Regions from separate parts of the Rhizobium sp. N122 genome, predicted to be linked through region 3. Evidence: predicted binding sites of a transcription regulator. Region 3 holds the regulator's gene; each other region holds the start of a gene.
What was found. Region 3 encodes PhoB, which activates phosphate uptake and scavenging genes when phosphate is short. Its sites were predicted from a motif close to TGTCATNNANCTGTCAT; they were not measured.

Region 1: the regulator PhoB is predicted to act here: its motif matches at 2,922-2,938, upstream of ATY75_RS04490 (DUF2794 domain-containing protein).
Region 2: the regulator PhoB is predicted to act here: its motif matches at 4,784-4,800, upstream of phnF (phosphonate metabolism transcriptional regulator PhnF).
Region 4: the regulator PhoB is predicted to act here: its motif matches at 5,649-5,665, upstream of ATY75_RS17655 (UDP-2,3-diacylglucosamine diphosphatase).

What each region holds. Positions count from the first base shown of each region.
Region 1 covers NZ_LOKU01000004.1:119,483-127,060, forward strand. The annotation lists gene ATY75_RS04475 (ABC transporter permease) at 1-866, shown strand, start outside; gene ATY75_RS04480 (Bax inhibitor-1/YccA family protein) at 1,046-1,774, shown strand; gene ATY75_RS04485 (GNAT family N-acetyltransferase) at 1,882-2,439, shown strand; gene ATY75_RS04490 (DUF2794 domain-containing protein) at 2,498-2,899, opposite strand; gene ATY75_RS04495 (thioredoxin family protein) at 3,248-3,988, opposite strand; gene acnA (aconitate hydratase AcnA) at 4,222-6,912, opposite strand; gene ccmA (heme ABC exporter ATP-binding protein CcmA) at 7,175-7,578, shown strand, end outside.
Region 2 covers NZ_LOKU01000002.1:54,346-61,923, reverse strand. The annotation lists gene ATY75_RS02150 (DapH/DapD/GlmU-related protein) at 1-137, opposite strand, end outside; gene phnL (phosphonate C-P lyase system protein PhnL) at 134-841, opposite strand; gene phnK (phosphonate C-P lyase system protein PhnK) at 873-1,649, opposite strand; gene ATY75_RS02135 (alpha-D-ribose 1-methylphosphonate 5-phosphate C-P-lyase PhnJ) at 1,646-2,521, opposite strand; gene ATY75_RS02130 (carbon-phosphorus lyase complex subunit PhnI) at 2,518-3,624, opposite strand; gene phnH (phosphonate C-P lyase system protein PhnH) at 3,629-4,237, opposite strand; gene phnG (phosphonate C-P lyase system protein PhnG) at 4,237-4,713, opposite strand; gene phnF (phosphonate metabolism transcriptional regulator PhnF) at 4,824-5,561, shown strand; gene ATY75_RS02110 (2,3-bisphosphoglycerate-dependent phosphoglycerate mutase) at 5,602-6,237, opposite strand; gene dapB (4-hydroxy-tetrahydrodipicolinate reductase) at 6,259-7,083, opposite strand; gene ATY75_RS02100 (ABC transporter ATP-binding protein) at 7,099-7,578, opposite strand, start outside.
Region 3 covers NZ_LOKU01000041.1:308-7,885, forward strand. The annotation lists gene ATY75_RS24240 (GIY-YIG nuclease family protein) at 152-436, shown strand; gene phoB (phosphate regulon transcriptional regulator PhoB) at 928-1,611, opposite strand; gene phoU (phosphate signaling complex protein PhoU) at 1,749-2,462, opposite strand; gene pstB (phosphate ABC transporter ATP-binding protein PstB) at 2,507-3,322, opposite strand; gene pstA (phosphate ABC transporter permease PstA) at 3,339-4,661, opposite strand; gene pstC (phosphate ABC transporter permease subunit PstC) at 4,658-6,139, opposite strand; gene ATY75_RS24270 (substrate-binding domain-containing protein) at 6,299-7,333, opposite strand.
Region 4 covers NZ_LOKU01000023.1:172,735-180,312, reverse strand. The annotation lists gene ATY75_RS17680 (MlaD family protein) at 1-341, opposite strand, end outside; gene ATY75_RS17675 (ABC transporter ATP-binding protein) at 350-1,189, opposite strand; gene ATY75_RS17670 (MlaE family lipid ABC transporter permease subunit) at 1,191-2,360, opposite strand; gene dgcA (N-acetyl-D-Glu racemase DgcA) at 2,459-3,442, shown strand; gene ATY75_RS17660 (MFS transporter) at 3,394-4,611, opposite strand; gene ATY75_RS17655 (UDP-2,3-diacylglucosamine diphosphatase) at 4,776-5,588, opposite strand; gene ATY75_RS17650 (phosphoglycerate mutase family protein) at 5,761-6,510, shown strand; gene ATY75_RS17645 (efflux RND transporter permease subunit) at 6,602-7,578, opposite strand, start outside.

The DNA of each region.
Region 1 (7,578 bases), on a different contig from region 3:
ACGGCGAAGACGTCACCAAGATGAACGTGCCGGCCGCCGGCCGCTGGGTGCTGAACGGCGACCGCGGCATCACCTATGCCGACACCCTGCCGGAAAATGCCGCTCTGACCGAAGGCAGCTGGTGGGACAAGGATTACAGCGGCGAGCCGCTCGTCTCCTTCTCCTCGGAAGAGGCCCATGAACTCGGCCTGAAGATCGGCGACAAGGTCACGGTCAACGTGCTCGGCCGCGACATCACCGCCAAGATCGCCAATCTGCGCCGCGTCCAGTGGGAATCGCTGTCGATCAACTTCGTCATGGTCTTCTCGCCGAACACTTTTCGCGGCGCGCCGCACGCGTGGCTGGCGACGCTCACCGATCCTTCCTCGACGCCGGCCGAAGATGCGGCGATCCTGAAATCCGTCACCAACACCTATCCGACGATCACCAGCGTCCGCGTCAAGGACGCCATCGACATCGTCAACCAGCTGGTGGCGCAGCTTGCGACCGCGATCCGCGCCGCCGCCTCCGTCGCCCTCATCGCCTCGATCCTCGTCCTGGCCGGGGCGCTTGCCGCCGGAAACCGGGCGCGCACCCACGATGCGGTGGTGCTGAAGACGCTCGGCGCCACCCGCGCCATGCTGATCCGCGCCTTCAGCTACGAATATCTGATCCTGGGGCTGGCGACCGCGATCTTCGCGCTCGCCGCCGGCGGCCTTGCCGCCTGGTTCATCGTCGCCCGCATCATGCGCCTGCCCTCGACCTTCCTGCCCGATGTGGCGGGGCTGACACTCGTCACCGCCCTCGTCCTGACGGTCGGCATCGGCCTGATCGGCACCTGGCGCATCCTCGGCCAGAAGGCGGCGCCCGTTCTGCGCGAGCTTTGACCGGGCAGCGGCAGCCAAACCCTTCACCTTACGGCGATTTAACCGGCCGGGCCGTTGCAACCCTCTTGTTTGCGGTGAACGAAAGCCTCATATTGTCGGCAGGCATGCTGGAGCTCCGCAGCGGCGCCCGGGTCGAAAACCCGACACCGTATCTCCATCGGAGCTTTTAAGAGGAAACTATGGCTGACCTTCGTAACTATCAAAGCCGCGCGCAGACCGGCGAGATGATTGATCAAGGCCTGCGCGCTTATATGCTCAAGGTTTACAACCTGATGGCGCTGGGTCTGGCGATCACCGGTGTGGCCGCATATCTCGGATTCAACTTCGCTGTTCAGGACGGACAACTCACCCAGTTCGGCGTGCTGCTGTTCCAGTCGCCCTTGCGCTGGGTCGTGATCCTCGCGCCTCTCGCGGCTGTCTTCTTCCTGAGCTTCCGTATCAACAGCATGAGCGTGGCCGCCGCACAGACGACCTTCTGGGTCTATGCCGGACTGGTCGGCCTGTCGCTCTCGTCGATCTTCCTGGTCTACACCGGCCAGAGCGTCGTGCAGACCTTCTTCGTCACCGCCGCCTCTTTCGGCGCGCTGTCGCTTTACGGCTACACGACGAAACGTGATCTGTCGGCGATGGGCTCGTTCCTGGTCATGGGTCTTTTCGGCCTGATCATCGCTATGATCGTCAACGCCTTCCTGGCTTCGTCGGCCATGCAGTTCGCGATCTCGGTGATCGGCGTTCTGATCTTCGCAGGCCTCACCGCCTACGACACGCAACGGATCAAGGAGCTGTACCTGGAAGCCGATGACGTCACTGTTGCCGGCCGCAAGGCGATCATGGGCGCGCTGACGCTCTATCTCGACTTCATCAACCTCTTCATGTTCCTGCTGCAGTTCATGGGCAACCGCAAATAAGCAGGCGGACAGAGATCGAAAAGGCGGCTTCGGCCGCCTTTTTTGTTGCGTTGATTTTGCCGGGATGGTTTTAGAGGAGCCCTGCCTTCCTGCTGGACCAGCCGCCAATGTCATTCCTCCTGCGCGATGCGTTGCAAGCCGATATTCCCGCCATCACCGGTATCTACCGGGAATCCGTGCTGAACGGCACGTCGAGCTACGAGATCACGCCGCCGTCCGAGGCCGAGATGGCGCAGCGTTTTTCGGCAATCGTCGGCCAGCAATACCCCTATATCGCCGCAGCCGGTGCGGATGGGATTTTGCTCGGTTATGCCTATGCCTCGGCCTTTCGCGTCCGCCCGGCCTATCGCTGGATGGTCGAGGATTCGATCTATCTGGCGCCCGAAGCCCGCGGCCGCGGCATCGGCAAAGCATTGATGGCCGAGCTGATCGAGCGCTGCACCAATCTCGGTTTTCGTCAGATGATCGCCGTCATCGGCGGCGCCAGCCCCGCCTCGATCGCGCTTCATCTCAAGACGGGCTTCGTGGAGGTCGGCCTGATGCGGGGCGCCGGCTACAAACACGGCCGCTGGCTAGATACGATGCTCATGCAGCGCGTCCTCGGCGAGGGCATGACGACCGATCCGGATCCCTCCGCCTATCCCGGCACGCTGTTTGCCGGCTGATGGATGTGCCCGGAAGCGTGAAGCGGTTCCGGGATAACGACATGCAGAAAAAGGCCTCCTACTTGTCGACGAGCTTCAGCGCCTTGTCGAACACCTTCAGCACCTGGTTCAGCTCGTGACCGCGCTTCAGGATCGTGCCGTGGACATTAATCACGGAATAGGCGCCCTGCTTGGCGGCGAGCTTGGGATTTTTCTCGATGCGGAAGAGCGGCATTTCACCGGAGCGTTTGAAAACGGAGAACACCGCCTTGTCCTTCAGGTGATCGATGGCGTAGTCGCGCCATTCGCCGTCACCGACCATACGACCGTAGATCCACAGGATGGCATCCAGTTCGCGCCGATGAAAGGTCACCGGAAGCGGGTCCTTGCTCTGCTTGTATTCCCTGAGATCGACGACGACTGAGGAACTATTGTCGACGGAACGGCTTTCGCCGTGTCGCAAATCCGGCTGTTCTGTCATTCAGTCTCCAAGGCCTCTGCATGTGACAGGAGAGTGACAGTGTGCCCGAGCCGCCGCAAATTGCAAGAGCGCCGGCCGTCACATTCGGCCGCACCACCGCGCGCGCATCAGCGCGCATGGACGCTGGAGCACTTTGAATCGGCGCATCGTCCGATGCGCGTGACAGCGCTGTCGCTTTCTCGGCAGCGCCGCATTTCAGTCAAAACAGCGCCTCATTTGCAGGGGATTTATGAATCCCGGTTTGGCGCCAGCGCGCCAAAGGGCCCGGCGGAGCGTATCGACCTTAACCCCAGCCCCGAATACGTTCAGCCGGGCCGCCCGGTACTTCACCCGCAAACGGATGAAATCTCAGATATTTTTTCCCGCCATCACCACGGTCGCCCCGAGGATCGCCGCCGGATCGCCGTTGTCGTTCGCCGATTGCAGCAGAATCGCACAACCCTCGAGCTGCGGCCGCTGCAGCACACTGGCCGGCAGCGTCAGACTGGTCGCCTTGCCGTCCCACATGCCGACCGTCTCGACATTGGTGACGCTGTGCAGATAGGAGAGCTTCTTGCCGCTGTTCTCGCCTTTTTCGACCTCGATGGTCTTTTCCTTGTCGAAATAGACCATCACGACATTGGCTTTGCCCTGTCCCGCGCCGATCTTGATTTCCAGCTCGTCGCCGCGCATCGACGCGCTGATGGGAACCGTCAGCCCGTTGCCTTCGCCGCTATAGGTGTCGATCTTGTTGTTGATGCCGCTGAGATCGGCGCCGGCCAGATGGCCGCGCCCGTTGACGATCGCCTGCGGCGTATAGACGTTGCTGCGGCCCATAGTCCTGGCATAGCCGTATTGCCGCTCGGTGTTTTCCTTGGAGCTCAGCGTATCGGCCCAGCCGAGGTAGTTCCAGTAATCGACATGATAGGCGAGCGCGATGACATCGCCCTGGCTCACCAGCTTGCGGAAAGCCGCGTCAGCCGGCGGGCAGGAAGAGCAGCCCTGTGCCGTGAAGAGTTCGACGACACCTTTCGGCGTGCCGTCTTCGGCCTGCAGTGGGCCTGAGAGAACAACGCCGGCGATCAGCGGAATCAAAAAACGGGGGGACATTCACCTGCACCTCTTTTTCAGCGCCGACGGCGTGTTCCAACCGGAGGCCCTGACATATGAACGTACGAATAATCCTTCCGGGTCCAAACGAAAAGTCACGAACGGGTGAGACGCAGCGCAACCGGAACCCGCAGAAAACAAATCATTGTGAGCCCCCTCAAATACCGCCGCCGCAAAGAAAAGCCGCCGGAAACTCCTCTCCGGCGGCCATTATCATACGAGGCTATTAACAATCAGGCAGCCAAATCGCGCAGAACCGTCTGCAGGATGCCGCCATTGTTGAGGTAGACCACCTCGTCGAGCGTATCGACGCGCGACAGCAACGGAACTTCCTTCACGGTGCCGTCGCCATAGGTGATTTTGGCGATCTTCTTCTCACGCGGCTTGATCTTGTCGAGACCCTCGATGGTGACGAGTTCGTCGCCCTTGAGGCCGAGGCTCTGCCAGGTCGTGCCCTCTTCGAAGACGAAGGGGATGACGCCCATGCCGACCAGGTTCGAGCGATGGATGCGCTCGAAGGACTGGGCGATCACGGCCTTGACGCCAAGCAGGTTGGTGCCCTTGGCCGCCCAGTCGCGCGAGGAGCCGTTGCCGTATTCGACACCGGCGAAGATGACGAGCGGCACGCCTTCGGCCTTGTACTGCATCGCGCCGTCGTAGATCGACGTCTCTTCCTTCGACGGGTAGTGGATGGTGTAACCACCTTCCTTGCCGTTCGGGCCGAGCATGTGGTTGCGGATGCGGATATTGGCGAAGGTACCGCGCATCATCACTTCATGGTTACCGCGGCGCGTGCCGTACTGGTTGAAGTCGGCAACCGCGACCTCATGGCCGATGAGGTAAGCACCGGCCGGCGATGCCGCCTTGATCGAACCGGCCGGCGAAATGTGGTCGGTGGTGATCTTGTCGCCGAACAGGCCGAGGACGCGGGCGCCCTTGATGTCGGACACGCCGGTGCCCTTCTTGCCCATGCCGACGAAGTAAGGCGGGTTCTGGACATAGGTCGAATCGTCGTCCCAGGCATAGGTCTGGCCCGGCGGAACCTGAACGGCCTGCCAGTTGACGTCGCCCTTGAAGACGTCGGCATACTTGCTTTCGTAAAGTTCGCGGGTGACGTATTTCTGGATGAACTCCTGCACCTCGTGCGAAGTCGGCCAGATGTCCTTGAGATAGACCGGATTGCCGTTCTGGTCCTCGCCGATCGGCTCCTTGGTCAGATCCTTCTGCACCGTGCCGGCGAGCGCATAGGCGACGACGAGCGGCGGCGAAGCCAGGTAATTCGCCTGCACGTCGGGCGAAATGCGGCCTTCGAAGTTACGGTTGCCGGAGAGCACGCCGGATACGATCAGGCCCTTGTCGTTGATCGTCTTCGAGATCGGCGCCGGCAGCGGGCCGGAATTGCCGATGCAGGTGGTGCAGCCGAAGCCGACCAGATTGAAGCCGAGCTTGTCGAGATCGGCCTGCAGGCCCGACTTGGCGAGATATTCGCCGACGACCTGCGATCCCGGCGCCAGCGAGGTCTTGACCCACGGCTTGGTCTTCAGGCCCTTGGCAACGGCGTTGCGGGCAAGCAGGCCGGCAGCGATCAGCACCGACGGGTTGGAGGTGTTGGTGCAGGAGGTGATGGCGGCAATCGCCACGTCGCCATGGCCGAGATCGAAATCCGTGCCTTCGACGGCATAGCGGTTGTTGAGCTGGCCGGGCTTCTTGTAGTCGGCATCCATCGAGCCGGCGAAACCGGAAGCGATGTTTTCGAGCGCGATGCGGCCTTCCGGACGCTTCGGACCGGCCATCGACGGTACGACGTCGCCGAGATCGAGTTCCAGCGTATCGGTGAAGACGAGGTCGGAACCGTCGCCGTCACGCCACATGCCCTGAGCCTTCGAATAGGCTTCGACCAGCGCGATCCGGTCATGCGTGCGGCCGGACATGGTGAGGTAGTTGATGGTTTCGCCGTCGACCGGGAAGAAGCCGCAGGTGGCGCCGTATTCGGGACCCATGTTGCCGATCGTCGCGCGGTCGGCGAGCGGCATGTTGTCCATGCCTGGGCCGAAGAATTCGACGAACTTCGAAACGACGCCCTTCTTGCGCAGCATCTGCACGACGGTCAGAACGAGGTCGGTCGCGGTGACCCCTTCCTTGAGCTTGCCGGTCAGCTTGAAGCCGATGACTTCAGGCAGCAGCATCGAGACCGGCTGGCCGAGCATCGCCGCTTCAGCTTCGATACCGCCCACACCCCAGCCGAGCACGCCGAGACCGTTGATCATCGTCGTGTGGCTGTCGGTGCCGACGCAGGTATCCGGATAGGCGATCGTCTCGCCGTCCTCTTCCTTCGTCCAGACGGTCTGGCCGAGATATTCGAGATTGACCTGATGACAGATGCCGGTGCCAGGAGGCACGACGCGGAAATTCTTGAAGGCCTGCTGGCCCCACTTCAGGAAGCGGTAGCGTTCGCCGTTGCGCTGATATTCCAACTCGACGTTTTTGGCGAAAGCCTGCGGCGTGCCGAATTCGTCGACGATGACCGAGTGGTCGATGACCAGGTCGACGGGAACGAGCGGGTTGATCTTCTCCGGATCGCCGCCGAGCGACACCATCGCGTCGCGCATGGCGGCAAGATCGACGACGGCGGGAACGCCGGTGAAGTCCTGCATCAGCACGCGCGCCGGGCGATAGGCGATCTCGTTTTCGACGGCGCCCTTGTTATCGAGCCATTCGGCAACGGCCAGGATGTGCTCCTTGGTGACAGACTGGCCGTCTTCGAAGCGCAGCAGGTTTTCGAGCAGCACCTTCATCGAATAGGGCAGCTTCGACACGCCGGGCAGACCGTTTGCCTCAGCCTTGGGCAGGCTGTAATAGACATAGTCCTTTCCACCAACGGAAAGCGTGGAACGACAATTGAAACTGTCAAGAGATTTAGACACGAGAGACCCCGTTTCTGATAGCCAACACAGTCGTGCGAACGCCTATGCACTTAATGCACATCAGGATGCGGGTACGGCCATTTCCGCTGTCCGCACGTGGAACGGATGCTCCAAGTTCGGCGCAAGGATGAAATTCACGCCGACCGCTGGCGTGGTTGCCGGTCTTATAGATAATTTCCTAAAAACTTGCCATACCCGAGCACGGTCAAAATCGGAGATTTTTTGACCTCTCCGGAAGCCGAAACCAAGAAAGAGCCGATGCATGCATCTCACCGCCGAAAATCTGGCCGCAAGGCGCGGTGAGGATCTGATTTTCGTTAACATTTCCTTTCACTTGGCGTCCGGCGAGGCGCTCATTCTGACCGGCAGAAATGGATCAGGAAAGTCCACTTTACTGCGCGTTGCCGCCGGTCTCCTGAGACCGGAGAAGGGCACTGTCATCTTCCGCGACGGAGAGGGCCGGGAAGACAGGCATCCCGGCGAGGCCAGCCACTACCTTGGCCATCGGAATGCAATGAAGAATGAACTTACGGTTGCAGAGAACCTCGATTTCTGGCGTAGCTTTCTCGACGAAACCGAAGCACCTTCCGGCCTATCTCTTGATGAGGCAGCCGAAGCCGTCGGTCTCTCGGGAATAACTCACCTTCCCTTCGGCTATCTCTCGGC
Region 2 (7,578 bases), on a different contig from region 3:
ATGATGTAGGAATAGTCGCCGAAGGTGGCTTCGCTGATGCGGCAGCGTTCGGAAACCTCCGTATAGCGCCCGAAGCTGGACTCGCTGACGGAGGCTGTCTCGTGGATATAGGGCTCGATACCCAGCTTGCGGCTCATGCGGCGATCTTTCCGGGAGAGAAGAGCTGGACGTCGAGAATGCGGTCGGCGACCGCCTCGCGTACTTCTTCGTCGTGGAAGATGCCGAGAAGGGCGACGCCCGCCTTCTTCTTCTCCTCGATCATGCCGACGACGACGGCACGGTTCCTGGCGTCGAGCGAGGCGGTGGGTTCGTCGAGGAGCAGGATTCTGTGCTCGGTGATGAAGCCACGGGCGATGTTGACGCGTTGCTGTTCGCCGCCGGAGAAGGTGGCGGGCGGAAGCTGCCAGAGCGCTTCCGGCAGGTTGAGCCGGGCAAGCAGGGCGCCGGCCTTCTCCCGTGCCGCGACGGCGTCTTCGCCGCGCGCCACCAGCGGTTCGGCGACCACGTCGATTGCCGCCACGCGCGGCACGGTGCGCAGGAACTGGCTGACGTAACCGAGCGTATGGCGCCGGACGTGGAGCACGGTGCGCGGGTCGGCGGCGGCGAGATCGACGATGCGCCCGTCGTGGCGGATGAGGATCTGGCCGGTATCAACGGCGTAATTGCCGTAGATCATCTTCAGCAGCGAACTCTTGCCGACGCCCGATGGGCCGCCGAGCACGACGCATTCGCCTGATGCGACCGAGAAGGCGACATTGGAAACGACGGGCAGCCGGATGCCGTCACGCAGATGCATGGTGAAGCTTTTCGAGACTTCGGAAACGACGAGGGGCGTTGGCATGATGTCTTCTTTCCTGGTTTGCACCGATTGCTCAGACCTGCAGGATCGAGGAGACGAGCAGCTGCGTGTAGGGTTCGCGCGGATCGTCGAGCACCCGGTCGGTAAGCCCGTGTTCGATGACGTAGCCGTCCTTCATCACCATCATCCGGTGCGAGAGCAGGCGGGCGACGGCGAGATCGTGGGTGACGACGATCGCCGAGAGGCCGAGGTCGTTGACGAGGCCGCGCACCAGATCGAGCAGGCGCGCCTGCACCGAGACGTCGAGGCCGCCTGTGGGTTCGTCCATGAAGACCAGGCGCGGGCCGGTGACGAGGTTGCGGGCGATCTGCAGGCGCTGGCGCATGCCGCCGGAAAAGGCGCGCGGCTGGTCGTCGATGCGGTCGGCGTCGATCTCGACCCGTTCCAGCCAGTCGATCGCCGAGGCGCGGATCTTGCCGTAGTGCCGGTCGCCGATTGCCATCAGCCTTTCGCCGACATTGGCGCCGGCCGACACCGCCATGCGCAGGCCGTCGGCCGGGTTCTGGTGCACGAAGCCCCAATCGGTGCGCATCAGGAAGCGCCGCTCGGCCTCGTTCATCCGGTAGAGATCGCGGTAGCTGCCGTCGCGCATGCGGTATTCGACGCTGCCGGTGCTTGGCAGCAGCCGGGTGGAGAGGCAGTTCATCAGCGTCGTCTTGCCGGAACCGGACTCACCGACGATGGCCAGCACTTCGCCCGGCCAGAGATCGAAGGAAACGTCGCGGCAGCCGATGCGGTTGCCGTAGAATTTCGAAACGTCGTGGACTTTGAGAAGCGGGATATCGCTCATTCTGCAGCCTCCCGGGCGAGCATTTCGCCGGCATGCCCCTGCGCGCGGCGGTCTTCGCAATGATCGGTGTCGGAGCAGACGAACATGCGCCTGCCCTTGTCGTCGAGAACCACTTCGTCGAGATAGACATCTTCAGCGCCGCAAAGGGCGCAGGGCTTGTCGAAGCGCTGGATGTCGAAGGGATAATCCTCAAAATCCAGGCTGACGACGTCGGTATAGGGCGGAACCGCATAGATGCGCTTCTCGCGGCCGGCGCCGAAGAGCTGCAGCGCCTCCGACATGTGCATCTTCGGATTGTCGAATTTCGGCGTCGGCGACGGGTCCATCACGTAGCGGCCGTGGACCTTCACCGGATAGGCGTAGGTCCTGGAGATCCGGCCGTTATGGGTGATATCCTCGTAGAGCTTCACATGCATGAGGCCGTATTCCTCGAGCGCATGCATCTTGCGCGTCTCGGTCTCGCGCGGCTCGAGGAAGCGCAGCGGCTCGGGGATCGGCACCTGGTAGACGAGTACCTGACCGGCCTTGAGTTTTTCCTCGGGGATGCGGTGGCGCGTCTGGATGATCGTCGCCTCGCCGGTATGCGTCGTCACCGCGACATTGGCGACCTTCTGGAAGAAAGCGCGGATGGAAACGGCATTGGTCGTGTCGTCGGCGCCCTGGTCGATGACCTTCAGCACGTCGTCGGGCCCGATGATCGAGGCCGTCACCTGCACGCCGCCGGTACCCCAGCCGTAGGGCATCGGCATTTCGCGCGAGGCGAAGGGCACCTGATAGCCGGGAATGGCGATCGCCTTCAGGATGGCGCGGCGGATCATCCGCTTGGTCTGTTCGTCGAGATAGGCGAAGTTGTAGCTGGCCAGATCGCTCATTCGGCGGCTTCCTTCATGTCTTCGCCGGCGTTGCGGGCGGCTTCGAATTCGCGGCGCATGCGGCGAACGAGATCGAGTTCGGCCTGGAAGTCCACATAATGCGGAAGCTTCAGGTGCTCGACGAAGCCGGTCGCCTGGACATTGTCGGAATGGGAGATAACGAATTCCTCGTCCTGGGCCGGCGCGGTGATGTCCTCGCCGAGCTCTTCAGCCCGCAATGCGCGATCGACCAGCGACATCGCCATCGCCTTGCGCTCGCTCTGGCCGAAAACCAGGCCGTAGCCGCGGGTGAATTGGGGCGGCGCCTTGGCGGACCCCTTGAACTGGTTGACCATCTGGCATTCGGTGACCTGGATCGTGCCGAGCGAGACGGCGAAACCGAGTTCGGGCACGTCGAATTCCACCTCGACCTCGCCGATGCGGATTTCACCGGTGAAGGGATGGTTGCGGCCGTAGCCGCGCTGGGTGGAATAACCGAGCGCCAGCAGGAAGCCTTCGTCGCCGCGAGCGAGCGCCTGCAGGCGCAGATCGCGGGTCATCGGGAATTCCATCGGCTCGCGGGTCAGGTCGCCGATCTGGTGATCTTCGGGCATGTCGCCGTCAGCCTCGATCAGGCCTTCCTCGCCGAGGATCTCGGAGACGCGCATGACGCGGCCGGCCTCGGCGGCGCGCTGGGCGGGCGCCTCGACCGCCTCGTCTGAAAGCAGGGAGGGATCGAGCAGACGGTGCGTATAGTCGAAGGTAGGCCCGAGAAGCTGGCCGCCCGGCAGATCCTTGTAGGTCGCCGAGATGCGTCGTTCGATCGTCATATCAGCCGTGTCGAGCGGCCTGGAATAGCCGAAACGCGGCAGCGTCGTGCGGTAGGCGCGCAGAAGGAAGATCGCCTCGATCATGTCGCCGCGCGCTTGGCGCACCGCGAGTGCGGCGAGCGTGCGGTCGAAAAGCGAGGCTTCGGCCATCACCCGGTCGACGGCGAGGGCCAGCTGCGCCACGATCTGGTCGATGCCGATCGCCGGCAGCGAACGGTCGCCGCGGCGGCGGTCGGCCAGCAGGCGGTGGGCATTGGCGATGGCGGCCTCGCCACCTTTGACGGCAACATACATGAGCTCAGATCTCCGTTGCTGTGATCTTGGTGGTGCGCGGCAGGCAGAGAAAACGCCCGCCCGATGTCAGCACGATGTCGATGCCGCGCGGGAAGAGCGCGCGGTTCTCGATCCAGAGCCGCAGGAAAGTCTCCGGCAGGCCGACAGGCGCAATTTCCGTCACACTCTGAATACCGGGACCCATCAGCGCCAGCCTGCGCCCACCTTCGAGTTCGGAAAGTTCGATCACGAGCGTCGTCGAACGGTCGGGATATTCCTGCGTGCCTGAGGCGAAGAGGCTGAAGGGACAAAGCGCGGTGCCCGCTTCCGTGAAGGCGAAGCGCGCCTCGGCCTTCTCCGTGGTCAGCGGCGCGCCGGTGTGGAAACCGAGCCACTCCGGCACGGCCGATTTCGCCAACCCCTGGGAAAGCCAGACCGGCGTGTCGTGGTCGCAAAGTGCGAGCGCGATCGCGCCCGCGGCAACGCCGAGCGGCAGAGGCGGCGCAGCCTCGGGCTGGACGGTCTGGATCGTGCCGGGGCGGGCCATGCCGTCCATCAGCATCTTGAAAACGCTCTGGGCGTGGAAGACCGGGTCGGCAAAACCGCCGGTGAGAGCTTCTGTCTTCAGGCCCATCAGTTGTCTCCCCTGACCATGGTGAAGAAGTCGACGCGGGTCGCCGCCGTCTCCTCCGCCTTGCGGCGTTCCGCAGCGGCGATCCGCTCAGTGATCGGTAAAAGCAGCGCCCGTTCGACGAAATCCTTGGTCGCCTCCTCCTGCCAGAGTGCGTCGAAGATCGCCGCAAGCCGGGCCTTCTCACGGTCGGTGCCGAGCGCCTGGGCATGTCCGACAGAGCCGGAGTCGAGCCGGACCGTGGCCCGGGTCACCGTCACTTCGCCGAGGTTGAAGGGGGCGCCGCCACCGCCGATGCGGCCGCGCACCATCACCAGCCCGGTCTGCGGCCCGCGCACCGGATGCGTTGCGGGCTTTTCCGGCAAGGCATCCCAGACTGCCTGGAGTTCGCTGCGTTCCGCGCGCGCCAGCAGATCGGCGGCGCGTTTGCGCCCGGATGCCGTCTGTGACGCAGCGTCTGTCCTGTCCGCCGATATCATCGCCACTTCCTCTTAAATGTCTATTGATATAGACAACCATACAAGCTATACCTACGCTTAAATCGATGTCGTGACAAGCGTGTGACATCGGGCACGGGAATGGGGGCGGAATGGCGGGATTGAAGCAGGTGCAAAGGCAGACCGGCGTGGCACTCTGGCGCCAGATTGCCGACCGGATTCGTGAGGCGATCGGCAATGGAGCCTATGACGAAACCGGAATGGTGCCGCCGGAAACGGTCCTGGCGCTGCAATTCGGCGTCAACCGGCACACGGTGCGCAGCGCCCTGGCGGCCTTGGCGCAGGAGGGGATCGTCCGCGCGGTACAAGGTCGCGGCACGCTGATCGAGCGCAAGGAGCGGCTGAATTTCCCGATCACCCGGCGCACCCGCTTCACGTCAGGCATCGGCGACCAGGCGCGCGAGATGCGCAGCCTACTGCTCGATGAGGTGCAGGAGGAAGCAAGCGCCGAGGTCGCCCGGTGGCTGGGTCTGAAGCAGGGAGAGCAGGTGATCCGGCTGGAAACATTGCGTCAGGCGGACAAGCGGCCGGTGTCAAAAGCGACGAGCTGGTTTCCCGCCCAGCGCTTCGCCGGGATTGGTGAAGCCTATCGCAAGCACGAGTCGATCACCAAGGCCTTTGCCGAGCTTGGCCTGCCGGACTATGTCCGTGCGACGACCGAAGTGACGGCCGCCCATGCGAATACGGCCGATCTGGCCGATCTGGAGCTGACGCCCGGCGCGATCCTGCTGATCGCCAAGGCGATGAACACCGATCTTGACGGTGTGCCGGTGCAATATTCGATCAGCCGCTTTGCGGCCGACCGAGTGCAGTTCACGATTGAGAACTGAGGGCGGCCTTCCCTGTCGGAACAGGGAAGGCAAATTGCATTCAGTGCGCGCCGGACATGTCGCCGAGGACTTCCTTCGACGCCACGGTCGAATCCGCCTTCAGCGTGTAGACCATCGGAACGCCGGTCGCGAGATTGAGGGCCAGCACGCCTTCCTTGGTCAGCTTGTCGAGCACCATGACCAGCGAGCGCAGCGAATTGCCGTGTGCGGCGACCAGCACTTTCTCGCCCCGAAGCACGCGCGGCAGGATCTCGGTAAGGTAATAGGGCCAGACGCGGGCGCCGGTATCGCGCAGGCTTTCGCCGCCGGGCGGCGGAACGTCGTAGGAACGGCGCCAGATGTGCACTTGTTCCTCGCCCCATTTGGCGCGGGCATCGTCCTTGTTGAGGCCGGAGAGGTCGCCGTAATCGCGCTCGTTCAACGCCTGGTCGCGGATCGTCGGGAGATCGGGCTGACCGACCTTGTCGAGGATGAGCTTCAGCGTGTGCTGCGCACGCACCAGCACCGAGGTATAGGCGACGTCGAATTTGATCCCGTATTCTGCGAGTGCGGCGCCGCCGGCATTGGCTTCCTCGATGCCGAGCGCCGTCAGATCGGGATCCTTCCAGCCGGTGAAGAGATTCTTCAGGTTCCAGTCACTCTGGCCGTGGCGAACGAGGACGAGGGTTCCGCTCATGAATATGCCTCCGATATGTCGTTATTGGGAAGAAAGCCCGAGCACGTCGAGCATGGAATAGAGACCCGGCTTCTCGTGGCGCGCCCAGAGTGCGGCCTTGATGGCGCCGCGCGCAAAGATCGAGCGGTCGGCAGCGCTGTGCGACAGGGTGACGATCTCGCCTTCGCCGGCGAAAAGCACGGAATGCTCGCCGATGACGGAGCCGCCGCGCAGGGTCGCAAAGCCGATCGTTCCGGCTTGCCGGGCGCCCGTATGACCGTCACGTATGCGAACCGATTTGGCGGCGAGATCGATATTGCGCCCCTTGGCCGCGGCCTCGCCGAGCAGAAGGGCGGTGCCGGACGGCGCATCCACCTTATGCTTATGGTGCATTTCCAGGATTTCGATGTCCCAATCAGCAGGCTCGAGCGCCCGGGCGGCCTGCTCGGCGAGCACGCTGAGCAGATTGACGCCGAGGCTCATATTGCCTGACTTGACGATGCGGGCATGGCGAGCCGCCGCCTCGATCCTGGCATTGTCGTCGTCCGAGCAGCCGGTGGTGCCGACGACATGGACGATGCGGGCCTGCGCGGCCAGCCCCGAAAATTCCACTGTCGCGGCCGGCGAGGTGAAGTCGAGCACACCCTCGGCGTCGAGGAAGGCCTGGAGCGGATCGTCGCCGATGATCACGCCCGTCGGGCCGAGACCGGCGATCTCGCCGGCATCCTTGCCGATAAAGGGCGAACCGCTGCGTTCGACCGCGGCATGCAGTGTGGCGCCCTCGATCGAATGGATGAGCCGGATCAGCGTCTGCCCCATGCGCCCGGCTGCCCCAACCACCACCAGTTTCATCGCAGCATCGCTCATGTCAGTCTCACCAGGTCAGTTTGAATCGGAAGCCGAAGGCCGCTGCAGATTGTTGAGGCGAGCGTAAAGACCGTCGCTGACCTTCGCAAGCGTCTCGTGATTGCCTTCCTCGACGACGCGGCCCTGCTGCATGACGACGATCTTGTCGGCGCGCACCACGGTCGAAAGCCGGTGGGCGATGACGACGACGGTGCGTCCGGTCATTGCCTCGTCGAGCGCCTTCTGCACGGCCGCTTCGGATTCGGTGTCCAGCGCCGAGGTCGCCTCGTCGAGCAGCAGGATCGGCGCATTGCGCACCAGCGCGCGCGCAATCGACAGCCGCTGACGCTGGCCGCCCGAAAGCGTCACGCCGTTTTCGCCGACCGGCGTGTCGTAACCCTGCGGCTGTGCCGAGATGAAGTCATGTGCATAGGCAAGCCGGGCTGCCGCTTCCACCTCGGCATCGGTCGCTTCCGGCCGGCCATAGCGGATATTGTCGCGGATCGTGCCCTCGAA
Region 3 (7,578 bases):
ATTGGCGCTTTTCGCTTTACGCAATTTTCCCAATCCGTTTGCTCCGTTTCGCTGGAACCCTCCGAACGTCTCGCTTCTTGCCCATCCCACCTCCCCACCCTCCGTCCTGCTCGGGCTTGACCCGAGCATCCATGCCCAGCACTCTGCGCGGATGGCGGGCTATGTCTACATCATCACCAACCAGAAAAACGGTACGCTCTATATCGGCGTGACATCCGATCTGGAGCGCCGCATCTATGAGCATCGCGAAGGGCTGACGCCGGGCTTTGCGTGGAAATACGGATGCACCCGTCTCGTCTGGTACGAGGAGCATTGGGATATCGGCACCGCGATCCAGCGGGAGAAGTCGTTGAAACGCTGGTACCGGCAATGGAAGGTCGATCTGGTCGAGGCGATGAACCCCGGGTGGGATGATCTCTATCTGACGCTGTGGTGATGCGAAAGCAGTGCTTGCGGCCATGGCGTTGGCGGTAACCACATCGAGCCGAAGTGCTTGTGGCGGTGGGTCCTCGGGTCAAGCCCGAGGACGACGGAGGATGGGGGAACCTATGCGGCAAGAACCGTAAGCGTAGCGGTTATTGGAATTGCCGCCATTTGTTTCCGCGCTTTCCACGCAAAACCGTTCGCCCATTTTGTTGGAATTGCTCCAGACCTCTCGCTTCTTGCTGCTCGTGCTCCCTCACCCTCCGTCATACTCGGGCTTGACCCGAGTATCCATGCCGCAAGCGCTGCGCTTGAATTTGTCGGCCGCGGTCGCCTTGTCAGTTCAACAGAAACGAAGTGCCCACCCGCATGGGTCCTCGGGTCAAGCCCGAGGACGACGGAGGGTGGGGGAACGCCCGCGGCAGGAACCGCAGCGTGCGGTGATCTATCGGCCGCGTTTTGCGTTACGCGGCTCCCTCGCCCGGACGGCGGCAGGATGGCGGCTCAGGCTTCCATCGAATAGCCGGCGCCGCGGACGGTGCGGATGACGTCTTGCATGTTGGAGAAGTTCAGCGCCTTGCGCAGGCGGCCGACATGGACGTCGACGGTGCGTTCGTCGACATAGATGTCATGGCCCCAGACGCCGTCGAGGAGCTGCGAGCGCGAGAAGACCCGGCCGGGCGACGACATCAGGAATTCCAACAGGCGGAATTCGGTGGGGCCGAGGCGGACTTCGCGGCTCTTGCGGTGGACGCGGTGGGTTTCGCGGTCGAGCTCGATATCGCCGCATTTCAGCACGGTGGAGAGAACCTCCGGACGGGCGCGGCGCAGCATCGCCTTGACGCGAGCAACGAGTTCCGGGGTCGAGAAGGGCTTGACGACATAATCGTCGGCGCCGGTGGAAAGCCCGCGGACACGTTCGCTCTCTTCGCCGCGCGCCGTCAGCATGATGATCGGCAGCCGCTCGGTTTCCGGGCGCATGCGCAGGCGCCGGCAAAGCTCGATGCCGGAGACGCCGGGCAGCATCCAGTCGAGGATGAGAAGGTCGGGCGTGCGCTCCTGAAGCCTGATTTCGGCCTCGTCGCCTCGAAGGATGGTATCGACCTCGAAGCCCTCAGCTTCGAGATTGTAACGGAGAAGCACGCTCAGGGCTTCCTCGTCTTCCACAACTGCAACTCTCGGGATCATGCGTGTCGGTCTCCTCGCGCATGATCCTTAAACCGGGGGTGATTTAAGCAATGCATCCTGCGCAAATTCACAAAAAATGGCTGCGACCTCTTTGCGCGCCCCACATGGGCGCGCACGCAATCGTCTGGTTCAGGCGGTTATTCGGTGACCGCGCCGACGGTGTTGGCGCTGTCGTCCTTCGGACGGTCGCCTTCCGGCTGTGCGCCGGTTGCCATGTAATAGATCGTTTCGGCGATGTTGGTGGCGTGGTCGCCGATGCGCTCGATATTCTTGGCGCAGAAGAGAAGATGCGTGCAGCTGGTGATGTTGCGCGGATCTTCCATCATGTAGGTCAGGAGCTCGCGGAACAGCGAGGTGTACATCGCGTCGATCTCGTTGTCGCGCTCGCGGATCGCGCTCGCCTTGTCGGCGGCGCGTGTCGTGTAGACGTCGAGCACTTCCTTGAGCTGGACGAGCGCCAGCTCGGACAGATGCTCGAGGCCGCGGGCCAGCTTGCGGGGAACGCCGGTGCTCTGCACGGCGATGACGCGCTTGGCGGTGTTCTTTCCGAGGTCGCCGACGCGTTCGAGATCGGCGGCGATGCGGATCGACCCCATGATTTCGCGCAGGTCGGCGGCCATCGGCTGGCGGCGGGCGATGGTGACGATCGCCTTGTCGCCGATCTCGCGCTCGGCGTGATCGAGGATCACGTCGTCGGAAATGACCTTCTGGGCCAGCGCGGTATCACCGTTGACCAGCGCCCGGACGGACTCGGCGACCATCTGCTCGGCCAGGCCGCCCATTTCGGAAATCCGCCGGGACAGGAACTTCAGATCATCATCATAGGCAGAATAAATATGTGTCGATGCCATGGGGCTTTGTCCTCGAATAACGGGAAGGCTTGGTGACGCCAAAATCAGCCGAAGCGGCCCATGATATAGTCCTGGGTGCGCGGATCGTCGGGATTGGTGAACATCTTGTCGGTGTCGTTCTCCTCGACCAGATTGCCGAGGTGGAACATGGCGGTGCGCTGCGAGACGCGCGCGGCCTGCTGCATGGAGTGGGTGACGATGACGATCGTGTAGTTTTCGCGCAGTTCGTGGATCAGCTCCTCGACCTTGGCGGTGGCGATCGGGTCGAGCGCCGAGCAGGGCTCGTCCATCAGGATGACTTCGGGGCTGACGGCGACGGCACGGGCAATGCAGAGGCGCTGCTGCTGACCGCCGGAGAGGCCGGTGCCGGATTCATGCACGCGGTCCTTGACCTCGTTCCAGAGGCCGGCGCGCTGCAGGCTGGTCTCGACGATCTGGTCGAGATCGGCCTTCGACTTGGCGAGGCCATGGATGCGCGGGCCGTAGGAGACGTTTTCGTAGATTGTCTTCGGGAACGGGTTCGGCTTCTGGAAGACCATGCCGACGCGGGCGCGCAGTTCGACGACATCGATATCGGGATCATAGATATCGTCGCCGTCCAGCGTGATCTTGCCGGCGACGCGGCAGCCGTCGATCGTGTCGTTCATGCGGTTGAGGCTCCGCAGAAAGGTCGACTTGCCGCAGCCCGACGGGCCGATCAGCGCGGTTACGGTGTTTTCGCGAATGTTCAGGTTCACATCGAAAAGCGCGCGCTTTTCGCCGTAGTAAACCGAGACATCCTGGCCGATCATCTTATACGGGACGTTGCTCATCTTCTGATCCAGCGCCTTTTCAACTGCAGCTTCCGTCAACATGTTCATGATCTTGTAACTCCGTTTACCAGCGGCGCTCGAAGCGACGACGCAAGAGAATGGCGCCCATGTTCATGACGATCAGGAACAGGAGCAGGACGATGATGGCACCCGAAGTACGCTCGACGAAGGCCCGCTCGGCCTCGTTTGCCCACATATAGACCTGCACGGGCAGGGCCGTCGAGGGATCGAGCGGTGTCGTCGGCGCGTTGGCGACGAAGGCGACCATGCCGATCAGGAGCAGCGGCGCGGTTTCGCCGAGCGCGTGCGCCAGGCCGATGATCGTGCCGGTGAGGATGCCGGGCATGGCGAGCGGCAGAACATGGTGGAACACCATCTGCATCTTCGACGCGCCGAGGCCGAGCGCTGCGGCGCGGATCGACGGCGGCACGGCGCGCAAGGCCGCGCGCGTCGCGATGATGATCGTCGGCAGGGTCATCAGCGTCAGCACCAGGCCGCCGACCAGCGACGCCGAACGCGGCAGGCCGACGAAGTTGATGAAGACGGAAAGGCCGAGCAGACCATAGACGATCGAGGGAACCGCGGCGAGATTGTTGATGTTGACCTCGATCAGATCCGTCAACCGGTTCTTCGGCGCAAACTCCTCGAGATAGATCGAGGCGGCAACGCCGATCGGCAGAGCGAGCACCAGCACGATCAGCATCAGGTAGAGCGAGCCGATGAGGGCGACGCCAAGGCCCGCGGCCTCCGGGCGGCTGGAGTTGCCGTTGACGAAGAGGCCGGTGTTGAACTGCTTGTGCAGAGCGCCGCTCGCCTTCAGCTCGTTCATCCAGCCAACCTGCTTGTCGTTGACCTTCCGGTTCTTCTCATCGACCGAAAGGTCGATCTGGCCCTTGTTGGCACTGTCGACATTGGCGTCGGCGAGCACGGTGACATTGACCGTCTTGCCGATGATCGACGGGTCGGCGACGACTATGTCGCGCAGTTGAATCGGCGCCCCCTTGGAAAGCATGGCGGATGCATCGCGCACGTCAGGCTTGCTCGAGGCGTTGATATTCAGCTGCTTGACGATCGCATCGCGCAGCAGAACCGGATAGTTGGCGGCGATCAGCACCGAAGGGTCGGTCGCACGCTTGTTGCTGGGGTCGATCGTCTTCTCGGAAAATTCGATCGGCAGGGTGATCGCCGTCTGCTGAAAGGCGGTGTAGCCTTTGCCGATCACGGTCCACAGCAGGATGAACAGGAAGACGAGGCCGAAGGCGATGGCCGCGATGCCATAGGCCTGGAACCGGCGCTCGGCGGCGTAGCGGCGCTTGATGCCGATATCGCGGCGCGCCGGCGCCTTGGAGATGGTGACGCCTGTTGTGGGAGAAACAATATCCGTCATTCGTACTGCTCCCGGTATTTGCGCACGATGTAGAGCGCATAGATGTTGAGGCAAAGCGTGATGCAGAACAGCGTGATGCCAAGAGCAAAGGCAACCAACGTCTGCGGCGAGGTGAACTCGAGGTCACCCGTCAGCTGATTGACGATCTTGACGGTCACCGTCGTCATCGGCTCGAAGGGGTTGATCTGGATGCGGGCGGCGACACCGGCGGCCAGCACGACGATCATGGTTTCGCCGATGGCGCGCGAGGCGGTCATCAGCAGCGCGCCGACGATGCCGGGAAGTGCTGCCGGCAGAACAACCTTCTTGATGGTTTCGGAGCGTGTGGCGCCAAGACCGAGCGAACCGTCACGCAGCGCCCGCGGCACGGCGGTGATGATATCGTCCGACAGCGAGGAGACGTAGGGGATCAGCATGATGCCCATGACGATGCCGGCGGTCAGAACGCTCTGCGCCTGGATGAAGTTGATGTAGCTGCCGGAGAGCAGGCCGCTGATCTGAGCAGAGAAATCGCGCAGGAACGGGCCGACGGTGACGAGCGCGAAGAAGCCGTAGACGATCGTCGGAATGCCGGCGAGCACTTCGAGCAGCGGCTTGGCGATCCCGCGCAGCTTCGGCGAGGCGTATTCGGCCATGTAGATGGCGGCGAAAAGGCCGACCGGCACGGCGAGCAGCATGGCGACCAGGCCGATATAAAGCGTGCCGAGCAGCAGCGGGATCAGGCCGAACTGGCCGAAGGACGAGCTGCCGGCGCCGGCAAAACGCGGATCCCAGACGGTGCCGAAGAAGAAGTCGGCGGCGGGAACGGCGGCAAAGAAGCGCGCCGCTTCCGACAGCATGGACAGCACGATGCCGATCGTCGTCAGGATGGCGATCGACGAGGCGAGCAGCAGGCCCCAGAGCATGACGCGCTCGACCCGGTTGCGGGCGCGGAAGCGGGGGGCGATGGCGCGCAACGCATAGAAGGCGCCGGCAACGGCGAGAATGAAGACCACCGCGGTCATGGCGAGGCGGCTGGTCATGCTCATGGCGTTGAGCGTCTTGGCGGCGCCGAGCATGTAAGGCAGCGGCTGGCCGGCCAGCGGCACGCCCTTTTCGCTGAGCTTGGCCTGGAGTGCCGCCGGATCGGTGCCGATCGCTGCGGTTTCATCCGCGGTCAGCATCGTCAGGCCGCGGGCGACCGTCGCCACCATCGAGTAACCGAGATCCTGCTCGACGGCGGCCTGCGCCTTGACGTCGTCAGGGAAGTGGCTGCGAACCGAGGACTGGATGATGCCGGGGCTGACGGAGAGCCAGACGCAAAGCACGATGAGGGCGGGAAGAACGGCCCAGATCGCCGCATAGGCGCCGTAATAGGCCGGCCGGGAATGCAATGCGGAGGATTTGCCTCCGGCAAGTGCTGTGGCTCGGCTGCGCGCGACCAGATAGGCGGCGGCACCGATCACCACAAGGCACAAAAGTATGATGGATGTGCTCATTCGTTACGTCCCCAGGCCCGTAGCCCCAAAGCCCGGCAGCCTCATCGGTCTGCCTTCAGCTTCCAATCATGCGGAATGAATTCAACCCTGCCACACCGAAAACGCCGGCGCGAAGGGGCAAGGCAATGCCGGCGCGGGCTTGCCGCGCCGGCAAAGTCATTACATGGACTTGCCGGCTTCGACGTCCTTGCGGATCGCGTCGCGCTCGGCATCGGGAGCGGCAACCAGGCCGTATTCGACGAGCGGGCTGTCGGGGCCGATCATCTGGTCGGATACGAAGAAGTTGACGTATTCCTTCAGGCCGGGAACGGCGCCGAGATGTGCCTTCTTGACGTAGAAGAACAGCGGGCGGGAAACCGGATAGGTGCCGTTGGCGATCGTTTCCGTCGACGGAACGATACCGCTCATGCTGGCAACCTTGAGCTTGTCGGCGTTGTTTTCATAGAAGGAGAGGCCGAATACGCCGACGCCGGTCTTGTTGGCGGCGATGCGGGCGAGCGTTTCCGGATAGTCGCCGTCGATGTCGACAGCAGCGCCGTCCTTACGGACTGCGACGCAGGCCTTCGTCTGAGCGGCCTTGTCGGAGATTTCCTTGGCGATGACGTCGGTTGCGCCTGAAGCCTTGCAGCCGGCAGCCAGAACGTTCTGTTCGAAGACTTCGCGGGTGCCGTGCTTTTCGCCCGGGATATAGGCGGCGATATCAACAGCCGGAAGCTTCGGGTTGACGTCCGACCACTTCTTGTAGGGGTTGGCGACGAGCTTGCCGTCGACCACGACCTGGGCTGCGAGGGCCTTGTAGATGTCGGCGGGAACGTAGGCGACATCCGGGTTGGACGAGTCGGTTGCGAAGACGATGCCGTCATAACCGATCTTGACTTCCTGAATGTCGGTCACGCCGGCAGCCTTGCAGGCTTCGGCTTCGTTCTTGTTGATCGGACGCGAAGCGTTGGCAATGTCGATGGTGTCTTCGCCGACGCCCTTGCAGAATTCCTTCAGACCAGCGCCCGTGCCGCCAGATTCGACGACCGGCGTCTTGAAGTTGGTGAAGGTTTCGCCGAAGGACTCGGCAACGATCTTTGCGTAAGGCAGGACGGTGGACGAACCAGCAACCTGAATCTGGTCGCGGGCGACGGCAGCGCCAGCGAAAGCGGCGGTTGCAGCGAGCGCGGCAACGGTGAGCTTGAAGGTGTTCATTAGAAATCTCCCGCATTGGGCTTGTGTGAGTGCGGCCTTTCGAGAGGCCCTCGCAGTGCCTTTTTTCATCGGCGGGACTCTCTTAGCGCTGTAAGCACCGTCCTTTTATGTCAAATCGGTGAAACATTTGTGACAGGTTATCTTGTTGATATATAATCATAAATTATAGAGCATTCAGCCAACCACGTCGGTGGGCGGCAAAGTTTGGACCGCATACTCGACCTGGCATTGCAAAATTTTTCATA
Region 4 (7,578 bases), on a different contig from region 3:
GACAGTTCGATATAGGCGGCGCCGGTCAGGCCCTGAATTTCAAGGGCGGCCTTGGTCGACGGGTAGATCGGCGCGTCGGTGCGCACCTGGGTGAAAGCCAGCGAATATTGCGGATCGTCGGCATCGATCGACAGCGTCTGCACCGAGCCGATCTGAATGCCGTTGAAGCGCACCGGCGAGCCGACGCTGAGGCCGTTGGCCGAGCCCGGAATACGCACGATCAACTCGGTCATCGGGCCGCCGCGGCCGTATTCGGCCATCCAGTAGACGAAGCCGAAGGCCGCCGCGATCACCAGCACCGTGAAAAAACCGACAATCGTGTAATTGGCTTTGGTTTCCATTTATCCGGTCACTTCCCGCTGCTGCCGTGCCGCGCGCCATCATTCTGCGGCACGATCGAGCGCGCCCGCTTACCTTTGAAATAGGCCTGCACCCACGGATCGTCATAGGCCAGCATGTCGTCGATCGTGCCTTCCACCATTACCCGTTTCTTTCCGAGCACGGCAATACGGTCGCAGACCGAGAACAGGCTGTCGAGGTCATGCGTGACCATATACACGGTCAGTCCCAGACTATCGCGCAGGTTGGCGATCAGTTCATCGAACTCGGCCGCGCCGATCGGGTCGAGACCAGAGGTCGGTTCGTCCAGGAAGACGAGTTCGGGATCGAGTGCGAGCGCCCGGGCAAGAGCTGCGCGCTTGATCATGCCGCCGGACAGTTCGGACGGGTATTTGTCGGCGGCATCGGCGGCAAGCCCGACCATGCGAATCTTCAGATGCGCCAGTTCGTCCATCAGCGAGCGCGGCAGGTCGAGATATTCGCGCATCGGTACCTGGATGTTCTCCTTGACCGTCAGCGACGAAAACAGCGCGCCCTGCTGGAACAGCACGCCGAGCCGCATGTCGAGCGCGTTGCGCTGCGGTTCGTCGAGTTCGTCGAAATCCTGGCCGAGGATCTTGATCGTGCCGGAGCGGCGCGGCAGCAGCCTGAGCACGGTGCGCATCAGCACCGATTTGCCGGTGCCCGATGCGCCGACGAAGCCGAGGATCTCGCCGCGATAGATATCGAGGTTGAGATTGTCGAGCACGACCTTGGAGCCGAAGGCGACGGTGACGTCGCGCGCCGACAGCACGATGTCCCTTTCGTTCCTGTCTTCCGTTTCGATCGGTTTTTCCACGCGATTCGCCATGCTAGAAGTCGATCGCTGCATAGAACATCGCAAAAAGGCCGTCCATCAGGATGACCACGAAAATCGCCTTCACCACCGCGGCGGTGACGTGCTGGCCGAGCGATTCGGCGCTGCCGCCAACCTTGAGCCCTTCGACGGCGGCAACAATGCCGATGACCAGCGCCATGAACGGCGCCTTGATCATGCCGGAGAGCACCGTCGACAGCGTCACTGCCTCGTGCAAGCGCGACAGGAAATTGGCGAAGGTGATGCCGGAATAGCCCCAGGCGACGGCCGCCGCGCCGGCGAGCGAGGCGAAATTCGCCAGCACCGTCAAAAGCGGCAGCGCGATGGTCAGCGCCACCAGCCGCGGAAAGATCAGCACACCGATCGGGTTCAGCCCCATCACCTTCAGCGCGTCGATCTCCTCGCGCATCTTCATCGAGCCGATCTCGGCGGTGATCGCGCTGCCCGAACGGCCGGCGATCATGATCGCCGTCAACAACACGCCGATTTCGCGCAATTGCAGAATGCCGACGAGATCGACGACAAAGACCTCGGCACCGAAATAGCGCAACTGGAAGGCGCCCTGCTGGGCAATGATCGCCCCGATCAGAAACGACATCAGGAGGATGATCGGAACGGCGCGAACGCCCATATGGTCGATCTGGTTGACGATCGAGGCCGGCGAGACGCCGCTGCCGCGGCCGAACTTCATCTGCGCGCCGCGCACCGCCGAGCCGAGGATATACATGGCGGCGGCAAAATTGTCCCAGACGTCGTAGGTCATCCTGCCGATCGGCGCGAGGATGCGCGCGGCAAGCGAGACCTTCTCCCTCTGCTCGGGCTCCGGTTTGGCCGGCTCCTCGGAAAACATCGCCAGCATTTCGTCGATATGCGGATTGGTGCCTTCGAAGCGGACGGTCCGTCCGGCCGCCTCCTCTTCCTTCTTCAGCCGGCACAGCAACCAGATCCCGGCAGTGTCGATATCGGTAATGTCGGAGAGATCGACCGTCAGGTCGCCGGCCTTCTGATGCAGCAGCTTCTCGAAGTCGCGCAGCACGAAATGCACATAGGCGCTGCGCCAGTTGCCCTTGAGACGCACATGCTGCCCCGAACCATCGGACTGGTCGTCCACATCTAGTGAGGCAACGTTGCGATTCTCGGCGTTCAAGATACTTATGTCTTTCAAGGCTTACTGCGACATTGCCGACTCGGCGGATCCTTCGTCGCCCGGCGCGTCAATATACAGAAGCAACGTGCGATTTCCATGCTCACAGGACAGCAATAATGCCGCGCACCCTCGATATTCAGATGAATTCCTTTCCGATTGCCGGGACCTTCACCATCTCCCGCGGCGCCAAGACCGCGGCCGAGGTGATTACCTGCACACTCGCCGAAGACGGTGCGCAAGGGCTTGGCGAATGCGTGCCCTATCGCCGCTACGGTGAGACCATGGAGAGCGTGTTCGCCCAGATCGATGCCGCGCGTCCGCTGATCGAGGCCGGGCTCTCGCGCCGCGACCTCTTGTCGGCGATGCCGCCGGGTGCGGCCCGCAACGCCGTCGATTGCGCCCTCTGGGACTTTGAGGCGAAACGAACGGGTGAAAGTGTTGCCGCCCGTCTCGGCCTTGCCGATCTGAAGCCGCTCACCACCGCCTATACCATTTCGCTCGGCGAGCCGGAGGTGATGGCCACCCAGGCCCGCGAACATGCCGGCCGCGCCCTGCTGAAGGTCAAGGTCGGAACCGGCGACGATGAAAGCCGTATCCGCGCCGTCCGCGCGGCCGCGCCCGATGCAACAATCATCCTCGACGCCAATGAGGGCTGGCCGGAAGCGGTGCTGGAACGACATCTCGACATCGCGGCGCAAGCGGGTGTGGCTCTGGTCGAGCAGCCGCTGCCGGCCGGCCGCGACGCTCTGCTTGCCGAAATCCGCCGCCCGCTGCTCGTCTGCGCCGACGAGAGCGTTCACCACACCGGCGATCTCGCAAGCCTTGCCGACCGCTATGACGCGATCAACATCAAGCTCGACAAGACGGGCGGGTTGACGGAGGCCTTGGCGATGAAGGCCGAGGCGGAACGGATTGGTTTCAGCATCATGATCGGCTGCATGGTCGGCACCTCGCTTGCCATGGCGCCGGCCGTGCTGCTCGCCCAGAACGCCGACTTCGTCGACCTCGACGGCCCGCTGCTGCTTGCCCGCGACCGCGAACCCGGCCTGCGCTACGCCGCTTCCCTGGTTTTTCCGCCCGAAAGCACGCTCTGGGGCTGAAGGTAATAGGCTGAAATGACGAGGCCGAGGCCGGAGAACGCGACCAGCGCCATGACGTAATAGCTGACGACGCCGAGCCAGGCATAGAGATAACCCGACGCCAGCGTCATCAGCGCCATCGCCATGCCGACATAGAAGAAGTAAGCGCCCTGCGCCGAGGATTCCTGCGTCTCCTGCACCGTCGCCATGATCCGCCGCTGCACCCCGGTATGCACGAAGGCATAGGTGAAGCCGTGGAAACATTGCAGCAGGAAAAACCCGGCAAAGCCCGCATTCATCGGAAACAGGATCCAGCGGCAGACGCTGACGGCACAGCCGAAACGGATCAGCGTCCAGGCATCGAAGCGCCGGTTGAGACGCTTCGACAGAAAGAACACCGTCACCTCCGAAGCAACGCCGGCGCTCCACAGCAGGCCGACTTCTGTGCCGGAAAAGCCGAGATGATGCCAATAGATCGACGAAAACGCGTTGAGCACCGCGTGGCTCGACTGCTGGATGGCGACACCGATCAAGAGCAGCAGCAAATGCGGCTCGCGCAGCCCGCCGCCGGTGGCAGCCGGAATGTTGATCGGCTGGCCGCGCCGGCGTGTCGGCCCGATGCGCGGGCAGAAGATCGCCACGACAACGGTCGTGGCAAAGCCGAACACCATGACATCAAGCACCAACCCGCCGCCCCACCGGCTGATCAGCTGACCGCCGACCAGTGTCGAGACGATGAAGGCAATCGAACCCCAGACGCGCATCGATCCGTAATCGAGCCCCCAGCGGCGCACGCCCGAGATGACGATCGATTCGACGACGGGCACATAGGGCGCGAAGGTGGCGCCCTGCAGCGCATAAACGATCGCCACCGGCCAGAAACTCGTCGTCCAGAACAGCGCGATCGCCGTCAGCAGCGACAGGCCGCCCGACCAGAGCAGCACGTCGGCGCGCTCCTTCAGACGGTCGGCGATCATCGCGACGACAGGCGCCACCAGCACGCGAACCACCATCGGTATGGCGAGGATGATGCCGATCTCATGGTCGCTGAAGCTGTGGGTCGCGAGCCAGACGGGAAAGAACGGCAGGACGATGCCGTTGACGAGCAGCGGCGCGCAATAGGAAAGCGCGCTGAGCAGCCGGAAGCGTGGCGGCGCTCCCTCACTCGGGGACTGTTGGGCGGGAATCATTGGTGGACCTGAAGGAAATTGGTCGTTGTCCTAACACACCACCCTGGAGGCGCCTATTGCGAGAAATAGCCCTACTGAAACGTTTTAGAAAATAAATACAGCCTGTCGCCCGACGGTAACGGGTAAGTCGGTGGAGCGCGGGCGCGGGCCCGGCGATGCCGATATCAGGCTGCCTGCGGGGCCAGTTCGCCTTCATCGCGCATTTCAATGGCGGCAAGCGCCGGCACGCTGCTGGCGAGCGCCCGCCAGGTGATCAGTTCGAAGGTGCCATCCTCATGCTCGGCGACTGCCGTGCAGCTTTCCACCCAATCGCCCGTATTGATGTAGCGGATGCCGTCCATGTCCTGGATGATGGCATGATGGATGTGTCCGCAGATCACGCCGTCGGCGCCGCTTTTGCGCGCTTCCTCCGCCACGACGCGCTCGAACTCGCCGATGAAGTTGACGGCATGTTTGACCTGCAGCTTTGCCCAGGCCGAGAACGACCAGTATGGCATGCCGAGGCGGCGGCGCACGGCCGCCAGCAGGAGGTTGATGCGGATTGCCGTGTCGTAGGCCCAGTCGCCGAGATAGGCGAGCAGCCGGGCATTGCGGACGACGACGTCGAATTCGTCGCCATGCAGGATCAGATATTTTTTGCCGTCGGCGCCGTCATGCATCATGCGGTCGACGACCTCGATGCCGCCGAAATGCATGCCCGGGAAGTCGCGCAGGAATTCGTCGTGATTGCCGGGGATATAAACGACGCGCGTGCCCTTGCGCGCCTTGCGCAGCAGCTTCTGGACGACGTCGTTGCAGACCTGCGGCCAGTACCAGCTGCGCTTCAGGCGCCAGCCGTCGACGATGTCGCCGACCAGAACGATCGTATCGGCCTCGTGGTGGCGCAGGAAATCTAGGAGGAAATCAGCCTTCGCGGCCTTCGAGCCGAGATGGACATCGGAAATGAAGAGCGTGCGGAAATGTCTGGGTTCCATCATGTCTATCACGAGCGTCGCTCATGCCCCATCTTTCATCTCACCTTCCAAAACCAGACTCGTGTTTCAGGAAGATGACAGGTTGCGGAAAAGCCGGCGCGGTGGCGATGTTGCCCTCTCCATCGGGCACGTTCATGATGACGGCGATTCCAGATCCGACACTGCGGGATGGCTGATGCGCCTCTTTCTCGTTCGCCACGGCGAATCTCTCGGCAACCTCAACGAACAGGCCTATCGCCAATTCGGCGATCACAACGTGCCGCTGACTGAGTGGGGCCATCGCCAGGCGGTTGAAGCCGGCGGGGCCATCGCCTCCTATCTGAAGGCATTGCAGCGCGCCGATTTCGGCAAGCTGCAGATCTGGTACTCGCCATTCCTCAGGACACGGCAGAGCAAGGATGCGTTGCTCACAGCCCTGCCGGAAAGTGCCGTCGGCGAGATCCGGGAGGATTACCTGCTGCGCGAGCAGGATTTCGGCCTCTTCACCGAAATCTATGACCATGCCGAACAGAAGCAGAAGTTTCCCGAGGAATTCGAAAAATGGGCAAGGCTGCGCAGCAACAGCGGCAAATTCTACGCCCGGCCGCCGGATGGCGAGAGCCGGGCGGATGTGGCCCAGCGGGTGCGTCTCTTCCTGCAGACCGTCATGCGCGACGCTGAGAATAGCGACCACAACGTCGTCATCGTCGGCCATGGCGTCACCAACCGGGCGGTCGAAATGAATTTTCTGCACCGCCCCGTCGAATGGTTCGAACGCTCCGACAATCCCGGCAATGCCGATATCACACTGATCGAGGGGACGCGCTCGCAAGGATACCAATCGATCCTGCTGCACCAGGCCGCCGACCGGCAGCCGGGACAGGAAGGTGAGTTGCGCGATGCCTATGGCGCCGATGTGACGATCACGCCCAAGGCCGGTGGATAGGTTTCTGGCGGGTTACGCAAGGCAACCCGCCAACTCCTCATTTCAGGTCCTTCGTCACCTCGGGCGAATCCTCACCTCGGGTGACGCATCACTATGTCGGTGACGTCACCGTTGCCGGGTCGTCCTGCCCGGCCGGGACGTCCTCGGTCACGGTCTCCGGCCGCTTCGTCCGCAGCAGGCGCAGTACGAAGACGAAGAAGACGGGGACGAAGAAGATCGCCAGCACCGTCGCCGAGATCATGCCGCCGAGCACGCCGGTGCCGATCGCATTCTGGCTGGCGGCACTTGGCCCGGTGGCAATCGCCAGGGGCACCACGCCCAGGGTGAAGGCGAGCGAGGTCATGATGATCGGCCGGAAGCGCAGGCGAGCGCCTTCGATCGCGGCATCCATCAGCGATTTCCCTTCGGCGAAGCCATCCTTGGCGAATTCGACGATCAGGATGGCGTTCTTCGCCGACAGGCCGATGATCGCGATCAGGCCGACCTTGAAGTAGATGTCGTTCGACATGTCGCGGCTCATCACCGCCAGTACGCAGCCGATCACCCCAAGCGGCACGACCAGCATCACCGACAGCGGGATCGACCAGCTCTCGTAAAGCCCCGACAAAAGCAGGAAGACGAAAAGAATGCTGAGGCCGAACAGGAACGGCGCCTGCGATCCCGATCTGAGCTCCTCCAGCGACTGGCCGGTCCATTCGAAGCCGAAGCCATCGGGAAGTTCCGAAGCCAGCCGTTCCATTTCGGCGATCGCCGCGCCCGATGAATATCCCGGCGCCGGAGCGCCCGAAATGCGAACGGCGGGATAGCCGTTATAACCGACGATCTGTGCCGGCCCCTTCTGCCACTCAGCGACCGCGAAGGATGAGAGCGGCACCATGCCGCCGCTCGCATTGCGGACGTTGAGCTTCATCAGGTCTTCGGCCTGAAGCCTGCTCTTGTCTTGCGCCTGCACGATGACGCGCTGCATGCGGCCGGAATTCGGGAAGTCGTTGACATAACTCGAGCCGAGATTGGCGGTGATCGTGCTGTTGATGTCGGCGAAGGCGACGCCGAAGGTGTTGGCCTTTT